DNA from 3 places in the Streptomyces sp. NPDC097617 genome. Region 3 is predicted to be linked to each of the others. Evidence: riboswitches for the same ligand, from Rfam matches in the RefSeq annotation. Region 3 holds a riboswitch; each other region holds the start of a gene.

Region 1 (3,264 bases), on a different contig from region 3:
TCGTCACCCAGGCCGGTGGAGAGGCCCTTGGTGTGGAGGACCTTCTTGAGGGTGTGGTAGACCTCGGCACCCCAGCGCAGCGCCTCGGAGAAGGACTCCGCGCCGATGGGGGCGATCATGAACTCCTGGATGTCCACGTTGGAGTCGGCGTGCGACCCACCGTTGAGGATGTTCATCATCGGAACGGGCAGCAGGTGCGCGTTCGGACCGCCGAGGTAGCGGAAGAGCGGGAGGTCCGAGGCCTCGGACGCGGCGTGCGCGACGGCCAGGGACACGCCGAGGATGGCGTTGGCGCCGAGCGAGCCCTTGTTGTCGGTGGCGTCCAGGTCGAACATGGCCTGGTCGATCAGCCGCTGCTCGGTGGCGTCGTAGCCGACGAGCTCCGGGCCGATCTGCTCGATGACGGCGAGGACGGCCTTCTCGACACCCTTGCCGAAGTAACGGTCGGGGTCACCGTCACGGAGCTCGATGGCCTCGAATGCACCGGTGGAGGCGCCGGACGGGACGGCAGCACGGCCGGTGCTGCCATCGTCGAGGCCCACCTCGACCTCGACCGTGGGGTTGCCTCGGGAGTCCAGGATTTCCCGGGCTACGACGACGTCGATGGACGGCACGAGCATCTCCTTCTGGGATGTGACGCTGGGTGTGCGGTGGCGTGTCAGGCCGTGGGATGGCCTTGCCGCCTAGAGCCTAACCGGATCCGGGCACTCGACCGGCCGACCGCCCGGACCCTGGGACGAAAAAGGGACCGAATACCCCTCTTCCGGGACATAGGTCCCTTGATCACCGGCATTCAGGGGGCGGACACGGCACCGCCCGGCGCGTGGGGCACGCACCGGGCGGTGAAATCCTGCACGCCGTCAGCCGACGCCACGCACAGGGTTTTGCGGCATTTGCCGCACTGTTCAGCTGAGCTTCAGCTTCTGACCCGGGAAGATCAGGTCGGCGTCCGAGACGATGTCCTTGTTCAGCTCGAAGAGCTTCTCCCAGCCGCCCTTGACGCCGTTGGCCTCGGCGATGGTGCCCAGGGTGTCGCCCGGCTTGACCTCGTACGAGCCGTTGCCGGTCTTCGGGGCGGTCGGAGCCTCGGTGCGCTCGGAGCGGGTGACCGGAGCCTCGGCGCGCTTGGTCTTCGGCGCGACCTTGGTCTCGGTCTTCTTCGTCTCGGTCTTCGGCTTCGACTGCGGCTTGTTCTGAGCCGGGGTCTCGGAGCCGCCGCCGTTGTAGGAGGAGCCCGACAGGCCCTTGCCGCAGGACGGCCAGGCGCCCTTGCCCTGGCTCTTGAGGACCTTCTCCGCGACGGCTATCTGCTGCGCCTTGGTGGCCTGGTTGGCCTGCGGGGCGTACGACTTGCCGCCGTAGCCGGACCACGTGGAGGGCGAGAACTGCAGGCCGCCGTAGTAGCCGTTGCCCGTGTTGATGGCCCAGTTGCCACCGGACTCGCACTGCGCGACCTTGTCCCACTCGGAAGCGGTGGCGGCGCTGGCGGAGCCCACGGCCATCAGCGGGGCGGCCACGGCCACACCGGCGACACCGGCGAGCGTGACGATGCGGACAGCCTTGGAACCGCGACGGTGCTTGCCCTTGCCGGAAAGCAGCATGGAGTTTCTCCTCACCGACGCCTACGAGGTGAGCTGTCGGGTTCGGGCGAGTGAGTTGCCCGGTCGTGCGACCTAGCGCACGTCTTAACCCCAAGCCGGTGGCGTGACCGTCTCTCAACGGCCGCTCCCGGCACCTACCTTGGTTCCCCCGCTCCTGCCTTCGGCGCTTGACGCGACGACTGTTCCCCCCGTCCGCCGGCAGGATTCGGCGATGCGGTCGAAGGAGCCCGCGGTGGCGAGCGATTCAGAAGGTAGACAGGTCTCTCCCCGATGTTCAACGAGCAACATCGGGGAGAAACGGCCCCTACTTGCGCTCCCCGCAGGGGTGTTTGCGCAGGTGAGGACAGGGTTTGCGGAAGCCCCGGGGCGGGACACGCCAGTTGACCGGAAGAGACGCATGTCTCACTTGCCGAAAAGCGACATTCAACTCTTACCGGGTATCTCAACTGTCCTTATTCTGCTGTTAGATCCAGGTTTTGACCGGGCTTGATCAGATCGGCGTCCTCGCCGATGACCTGCTCGTTGGCCTCGTAGAGACCGTTCCAGCCGCCCTTCACGCCCTTGGCGACCGCGATGGTCGCCAGGCTGTCGCCCGCCCGAACGGTGTACGTGAGGTTCGACGGGACATCAGAGGGCCCCGACGGTTCGGCCGCCGGAGCACCGCGGTGCTTGCCGCCGCCCTCGGCGGGAGTGGCACCCAGGGTCCCCGTCGTCTCCGGAGTACCGGGGGTCCCGGGGGTCACGGGCGCCGTCGGGTCGACCGGGGGCAGTCCGGGCGTGGTCGGCGCGGTCGGGTCCACCGGCAGCGTGGGAGCCGTCGGGTCGACCGGGGCCGGCGTGGTGCTCGGGTCTCCCGGCAGGGTCGGCGCCGTCGGGTCGACCGGAGGCGTCGTCGGGACGTCCGGCGCGGGCATGACGGGCAGTCCGACGGACGGGGCGTCGGGGATCAGGAAGGGGGTGCCGAACGGGCTCGGGACCGGGGTCGGCGAACCGTAGTCGGTGGACGGCTTTTCGCCCGCGGTGGACGGAACGGCATCGTCCGGGCGGGACGGCGAGGCGAGGAGGGGGCCCTGGCCGCCGGGCAGACCGGGGTCCACCTGTGCGGCGGGGCTCTGGCGGTCCAGGCCGGCCGAGGCCGCGCACAGCGGCCACGCCTGCGGTCCGGTCGAGTTCAGCACCCGCTCGGCCACCGCGATCTGCTGGGACCGGCTCGCGAGGTCGGGGCGCTCGGCGAAGTCGAGACCGCCGGCGCTCTGCCACTCCTCCTGGGTGAACTGGAGTCCGCCGTAGGCTCCGCTGCCGAAGTTGGCACTCCAGGAGCCGCCGCTCTCGCACTCGGCGACCTTGTCCCACGTGGACGTGTCGGCGGCGGTGGCGCTGGTGGCCGCGAGCAGCGGCAGAGCCAGCGCGGAGCCAGTGACTCCGGCTGTGACGACCAGCGCGGGGACCTGGCGGGGGCGTCTGTGACGGCCGTTCCCGGAACGCATGTAGGTTCACCTTTCGCATAACAGCGGGGTAACGGCAGAACCTAGCGGCCTTCGAACGATTGTCACAAGTTCAAGCTGAATCTGACTTTTAATCAGATCTCGCTCAAATGTTTTGAGCCGTGAAGCGAACGGGAAGAGTACGAAGCCCTCGCATGATCAACCCCCCACGCCAGCGC
Region 2 (3,264 bases), on a different contig from region 3:
GGGTCTCCCACGCCTTCGGTGAAGCTGTCCCCGATCGCCGCGTACGAGCCGATGGTCTTGAGTTTCGTCGTCGTCGCTGCCACGGGAACCCATACTTCACTCCCGTAACCAACCTACGCCAACGTAATGAGGGGTTGACGGACCGTGATCTATACCACGCAGGGGATAAGGAATAAGTACGCGTAAGGCCGGGACCCCCTCGGGTCCCGGCCTCACGCGTGTCGGCGGTCCGACGGCGGGTGCCGTCAGAGGCTCGCACCCTTCGAGCGGAGGTAGGCGATCGGGTCCATGTCCGAACCGTAGGACGGGCTCGTGCGGATCTCGAAGTGGAGGTGCGGGCCGGTCGAGTTTCCGGTGGATCCGGAGAGGCCGATGCTCTGGCCCGCGGTGACGCTCTGGCCGGAGGAGACGGAGAGCTGGGACAGGTGGGCGTACTGGGAGTACTTGCCGTCCGCGTGGCGGATGACGACCTCGTTGCCGTACGAGCCGCTCCAGCCTGCGGAGACCACGGTGCCCGCGCCCACCGCCTTGACGCTGGTGCCCGAGCCGGCGATGAAGTCGACGCCGGTGTGGTAGCCGGAGGACCACATGCTGCCCGCGACCTTGTACTGGGTGGAGATCCCGCCGCTGACCGGGGACACGAAGGCGGCGGCCGACTGCGGCGCGGCCGGAGCCTCGGCGGGGGCTTCCGCCGGAGCCTCGGCGGGGGCTTCCCGCTGCGCCCGGGCGGGCTTCTCGGCCTGCTTGCGGGCCGGGTTCGGCTCGGCCTGCGCGGCCGGCTTCGCATCGGCCTCGGGGGCGGCCTCCGCCTCGGACGCCTCGCCCGCACCGCCGAGGTCCAGCTTCAGGCCCGGGTGGATCAGCGACGGGTTGCCGCCGACGGCCTCGCGGTTGTCGGCGTAGAGCTGCTCCCAGCCGCCGGACAGGTGGCGCTCCGCGGCGATCTTGGAGAGGTAGTCGCCCGGCACGACCGTGTAGACGGACGGCGCGGCCTGCACGGCGGCGGCGGGCGTGGCCTGCAGCGCGACCGGGACCTGCGCGGCCACGACGGGGGCCACGGCGGGAGCGACAGCCGGAGCACCGGCCGCGTGGGCGCCGGCGGCGCCGATCAGCGGCAGCGCGAGGGCCGCGCCACCGGTTCCGGCGACGGCGAAACCGCGGGAAAGGGAGAGGGACTTGGGACGGCGGTGCTTACCCTTTGCAGGCATGACGAATTCCTCTCCGGCGCCTGCGAGGTGAGCTGTCGGGTTCGGACTGGAGATGTCCGGCCGTACATGTACGGGACATGAACGACTTCACCCCGAGCCGTCCCGGAGAAGGATCTCCGGGCCGGCGGCTTACCTGGTTCCCCCGCTCCTGCCGCGCGAAATTAGGTCGGATGCGGTTTCCGGGAGGCGGCAGGATTTGGCGGTCCGCCCGGATCGATCGCGAAGGTAATCCCTGGCAGCCGCGCGGAACAAGCCGTGAATTCGCTGACGGAATAACAGGCATCAGAGACCGATGGAATTCCGGTCACCCTCCGTCCATTCCCGACCGCCAACAGCCGCTCCGACCGGGCGATTCGGCTTTAGCGATCAGGCACTCACGGTCACCGTATGATCTGGCTCACGGGGACGTTCCCGATCTCTCGTCCGGATATGGCAAGTTGGCGCCAAGTAGTGTAATTCGGACAGAGGACCCAGGCGTGGCGGAGGAGTTGTTTTGACCCAGCAGATACAGGAGCCGGAGCTGACCGGAGTGCGCAATTTCCGCGATGTAGGCGGATTGCCGACTTCTAATGGCCGAACGGTCATGACAGGACGACTGTTCCGAAGCGGACATCTCGCGCATGCCACCGAAAGCGACGCAGAGTTCCTCTCCTCGCTCGGCCTCCACACCGTCTTCGACTTCCGCAACGGCGCCGACCACGCGCTGGAGGGTCCCGACGTCGACCTGCCCGGCGTCCGCAACGTCAACATCCCGCTCTCGGACCCGGCCGACGGTCGGGAGTTCTGGCGGCTGGTCCGCGACGGCGACCTCGTCCAGCTGCGCGAGATCCTGGGCGACGGAAAGGCGGCGGCCCGGATGTCGAACTCGTACCGCGCGATCATCCGGCAGCGCACCGCCGAGCACGGCCGGGTCGTGCACGCCCTCGCCGAGGACAGCGTCCCCGCGCTCATGCACTGCGCGGCCGGCAAGGACCGGGCCGGCCTGTCGATCGCCGTCACCCTGCTCGCGCTCGGCGTCGAGCGCGAGGCGATCGTGACGGACTACCTGGAGTCGAACGCGCCGCACCGCCGCTACCGCGTGCGCCGCACCGGCGAGTCGGCGGGCGAGCGCTCCCCCGAGGTGATGGAGCTGCTCGCGCCGCTCTTCGACGCCCGCGCCGAGTACCTGATGGCCGCCTTCGACACCATCGACGAGATCTGGGGCGGCGTGGACCGCTACCTGGCGGACGGCCTCGGGCTGCGGCCCGAGACCCTCGACCGGTTGCGGGACCGGCTGCTGGTCTGACGCGGCGGGGAACCGCTCCGGACCGGTTCCCCCCCGGGGTCGGCGGGCCGTCAGCGCGTGGCGACGGCCTGCTTCACCAGCGTCCTGCCGAAGTCCCAGATCAGCCCGGACCCACCGTGCGCCTCGTCCATGACCTCGCGGAACGCTCCGACGAACCGGTCCACGTCCCGCTCGTCCACGATCAGCGGCGGGATCAGCTTGATCACCTCCAGGTGATCCCCGGAGACCTGGGTGAGGATCCGGTGCTTCTGGAGCAGCGGCACCACGACCATCTGCGCGAAGAGCCCCTTGCGGGCCGCCTGGAGCATGGTCCACCGGCTGCGCAGGCCCAGCGAGGACGGCCGGCCGAACTCGATGCCGATCATCAGTCCGCGCCCCCGCACCTCGTGCAGCAGCTCGTACTCGTCCACCAGCGCGGCGAGCCGGCCGCGCAGCAAATCGCCCATGGCCCGGGCGTTCGCGACGACCTCCTCGTCCTCCATGACGGACAGCACCGCGAGGCCCGCCGCCATCGCCTGGGCGTTGGAGCCGAAGCTCGCCGAGTGCACGAGGACCCGGTCCATGGACGAGTAGACCTTCTTGAAGATCCAGTCCTTGCCCAGGGTCGCGCCGACCGGCACGTAGCCGCCCGAGAGTGCCTTCGCCACGCACACCAGGTCCGGCTCCACACCCGGCTCGTGCTGGTACGCGTAGAAGTCCCCGGTACGTCCGAGGCCCGTCTGCACCTCGTCGGCGATCAGCAGCGCCCCCCGCCGGTGCAGCATCTCCTGC
Region 3 (3,264 bases):
CAGCTGGCGCTGACCGCCGTCCAGCGTGTCCTGGACATCACCGCCGAAGAGGTGCAGGCCGTGGCCGCGGCCCGACTGCGCCCGGACAACCGCGCGGTGCTCGTCTACGAGCCGATCGAGTCCGACGAGTCCGACGAGTCCGACGAGAACGAGGGGGCGGAGCAGTGAGCGACACCGCAGCCGTCACGATGACCTTCCACCCGCAGCCGCAGGCCGGCGAGCCGCAGCCGTGGGCCTTCCCGGCCCCCGACCGCGGCCGGCTGTCCAACGGCCTGACCCTGCTGCGCTGCCACCGGCCGGGCCAGCAGGTCGTCGCGGTCGAGGTCAACCTCGCCGCCCCGCTCGACGCCGAGCCCGCGGGCCTGGACGGCGTGGCGACCATCATGGCGCGGGCGCTCTCCGAGGGCACCGACAAGCACTCCGCCGAGGAGTTCGCGGCCGAGCTGGAGCGCTGCGGCGCCACCCTCGACGCGCACGCCGACCACCCGGGCATCCGGGTCTCCCTGGAGGTCCCGGCCTCCCGGCTGCCCAAGGCGCTGGGCCTGCTCGCCGAGGCGCTGCGCGCTCCCGCCTTCGCCGACGCCGAGATCGACCGGCTGGTGCGCAACCGGCTCGACGAGATCCCGCACGAGCTGGCGAACCCGCAGCGCCGCGCCGCCAAGCAGCTCTCCAAGGAGCTCTTCCCGGCCGCCCTGCGGATGTCCCGGCCGCGCCAGGGCACCGAGGAGACGGTCGCCCGGATCGACTCCTCCTCCGTACGCGCCTTCTACGAGGCCCATGTACGCCCCGCCACGGCCACCGCGGTCGTCGTCGGCGACCTGACCGGCATCGACCTGGACGCCGTGCTGGCGGACACCCTGGGCACCTGGACGGGCAACACCGCCGCGGCCCTGCCGGTGCCGCCGGTGACCGCCGACGACACCGGCCGCGTGGTCATCGTGGACCGGCCCGGCGCCGTCCAGACCCAGCTGCTCATCGGCCGGATCGGGGCGGACCGTCACGACCGGGTGTGGGCGGCCCAGGTGCTCGGCACGTACTGCCTGGGCGGCACGCTGACCTCCCGCCTGGACAAGGTGCTGCGCGAGGAGAAGGGGTACACCTACGGCGTACGCGCCTTCGGCCAGGTGCTGCGCTCCACCGAGGACGGCAAGGGCGCCTCGATGCTGGCCATCAGCGGCTCGGTGGACACCCCGAACACCGGACCGGCGCTCGAGGACCTCTGGAAGGTGCTGCGCACCCTCGCCGAGGGCGGTCTTACCGACGCCGAACGCGATGTCGCCGTGCAGAACTTGGTGGGCGTGGCCCCGCTGAAGTTCGAGACGGCGGCCTCGGTCGCGGGCACCCTGGCCGACCAGGTCGAGCAGGAACTGCCGGACGACTATCAGGCGCAGTTGTACGCACAGCTGGCCGAGACCGGCACGGTGGAGGCCACTTCGGCGGTCGTGAAGGCCTTCCCGGCGGACCGGCTGGTCACCGTCCTGGTGGGCGACGCGGCGCTCATCGAGGAGCCCGTGCGGGCGCTGGGGATCGGTGAGGTCACGGTCGTCTCCAACTGACGCTCGGGCAACGGCTCCTTGAGGGCCGGCCGAAGATTTCGGCAAGGGGTTCTGGTGACTTGTTCACCAGAACCCCTTTTGTCCGTTTAGTGGTGAGGTTGCTTTTATGTGGTGTGGCGTACGCAACAAAAAGCCGTGTCTGTTTGGCGATTGACTGATGATCCGCCTAGCGTCGTCCGTGCTGTCCGTCAGTTGTGCCCGCCGCATCCGCGGCACCGGGCAGCGATCGCCGAGTCCCCGTCAGGCGCGAGCCTGGGGAGCCGGGGACCCACATGAGTCCCTGGGGTGAATCGGACCCCCTCGCAAGAGGAGGCCCGTAGGAGACCTTCCTGCTCCGAACCCGTCAGCTAACCCGGTAGGCGAGAAGGAAGGAAAGGATCAAACCCTTCATGGCGTTTGGCAGTCGTCCCGCTGGTTCCGGTAAGCACCGTGGTTCCAGCCGTCTGAGCCGTAAGACCGCCGGTTACGCCGGTATCGCCGCGATCGCCACCACGGGTGTCGTCGGCTCCCTCGCCGCCCCGGCCTTCGCCGCGGACAACCACAGCAGCAACCTCGGCCAGGACAGCGGCCTCGGTGCCGTCGTCGTCGCCGATGAGCTCGCGGGCGACATATCCGACCAGGCCGACGCCCAGCACCGCGCCGCCGAGCAGGCCGCCGCCAAGGCGCAGGCCGAGGCCGATGCGAAGCAGCGGGCCTCGGAGGCCAAGCGCCTCGCCGAGGTCAAGGCGAAGGCCGAGCGAGAGGCCGCCGAGCGCGCCGCCCGCGAGGAGGAGCGCAAGCGCCTCAACACCTTCGTCGCCCCGGTGGACGGCTCGTACGTCAGCACGCAGTACCACGCGGGCGGCGGCATGTGGTCCTCCGGCAGCCACACGGGCATCGACTTCCACGCCGCCTCCGGTACCTCGGTCCACGCCGTCGGCGTCGGCACCGTCGTCGAGGCCGGCTGGGGTGGCGCGTACGGAAACAACGTCGTCATCAAGCACAACGACGGCACGTTCACCCAGTACGGCCACATGACCTCGCTGAACGTCTCGGTCGGCCAGCAGGTTGCCGCCGGCCAGCAGATCGGGCTGTCGGGCTCCACCGGCAACTCCAGCGGCCCGCACCTGCACTTCGAGGCCCGCACCGGCTCGCAGTACGGCTCGGACATCGACCCGCTCGCGTACCTGCGCTCGCACGGCGTCGAAGTCTGACGCTGCGGCGCAGCGCTTCCGCTCCGCCTTCTGCTTCACCGAAGACCCCGGCTCCCCGAGCCGGGGTCTTTGTGTTGCGCCCTTGTGCAAATGTTTCGCATTTTCGGCTGCTCTCGGAAATTATCGTGTGTTGCAATAGAATCGCGGCACGCGCATGTGCGTGCAATGAGGCTGGCAGTCGGAAATAGGCGGAGGTTCGGTCTTGCGTATTCCTGCGCACGCGGTATGCACAGCAATCCGCGACGACATCGTCTCCGGAGCGTTCGAGCCGGGCGCCCGGCTGACCGAGGAGGTACTGGCCCGCCGGTACGGGGTCTCGCGCGTCCCGGTCCGCGAGGCCCTGCGGACCCTGGAGTCCGAGGGCTTCGTGACCACGCGGCGCCATGCCGGGGCGTGTGTGGCCGAGCCGACCGGGCAGGAGGCCGCGGACCTGCTGGAGCTGCGGATGCTGCTGGAGCCCCTGGCGGCCGCCAGAGCCGCCCGGCGGCGCACCGACGCGCACCTCAAGGTGCTGC

The links. A riboswitch is a leader RNA that binds a small molecule or an ion and turns the genes downstream of it on or off. The one in region 3 is predicted to bind cyclic di-AMP.
Region 1: another riboswitch for cyclic di-AMP. It lies ahead of ACIQZO_RS35975 (transglycosylase family protein); the one in region 3 lies ahead of ACIQZO_RS24445 (M23 family metallopeptidase).
Region 2: another riboswitch for cyclic di-AMP. It lies ahead of ACIQZO_RS20345 (LysM peptidoglycan-binding domain-containing M23 family metallopeptidase); the one in region 3 lies ahead of ACIQZO_RS24445 (M23 family metallopeptidase).

What each region holds. Positions count from the first base shown of each region.
Region 1 covers NZ_JBIWCL010000033.1:77,074-80,337, forward strand. The annotation lists gene eno (phosphopyruvate hydratase) at 1-620, opposite strand, end outside; gene ACIQZO_RS35975 (transglycosylase family protein) at 906-1,601, opposite strand; cyclic di-AMP (ydaO/yuaA leader) riboswitch at 1,605-1,777, opposite strand; gene ACIQZO_RS35980 (transglycosylase family protein) at 2,054-3,088, opposite strand; gene ACIQZO_RS35985 (cytochrome P450) at 3,192-3,264, opposite strand, start outside.
Region 2 covers NZ_JBIWCL010000012.1:43,760-47,023, forward strand. The annotation lists gene ACIQZO_RS20340 (SGNH/GDSL hydrolase family protein) at 1-83, opposite strand, end outside; gene ACIQZO_RS20345 (LysM peptidoglycan-binding domain-containing M23 family metallopeptidase) at 246-1,208, opposite strand; cyclic di-AMP (ydaO/yuaA leader) riboswitch at 1,213-1,386, opposite strand; gene ACIQZO_RS20350 (tyrosine-protein phosphatase) at 1,702-2,493, shown strand; gene ACIQZO_RS20355 (aspartate aminotransferase family protein) at 2,544-3,264, opposite strand, start outside.
Region 3 covers NZ_JBIWCL010000016.1:75,210-78,473, reverse strand. The annotation lists gene ACIQZO_RS24455 (M16 family metallopeptidase) at 1-168, shown strand, start outside; gene ACIQZO_RS24450 (M16 family metallopeptidase) at 189-1,556, shown strand; cyclic di-AMP (ydaO/yuaA leader) riboswitch at 1,774-1,933, shown strand; gene ACIQZO_RS24445 (M23 family metallopeptidase) at 1,946-2,749, shown strand; gene ACIQZO_RS24440 (GntR family transcriptional regulator) at 2,952-3,264, shown strand, end outside.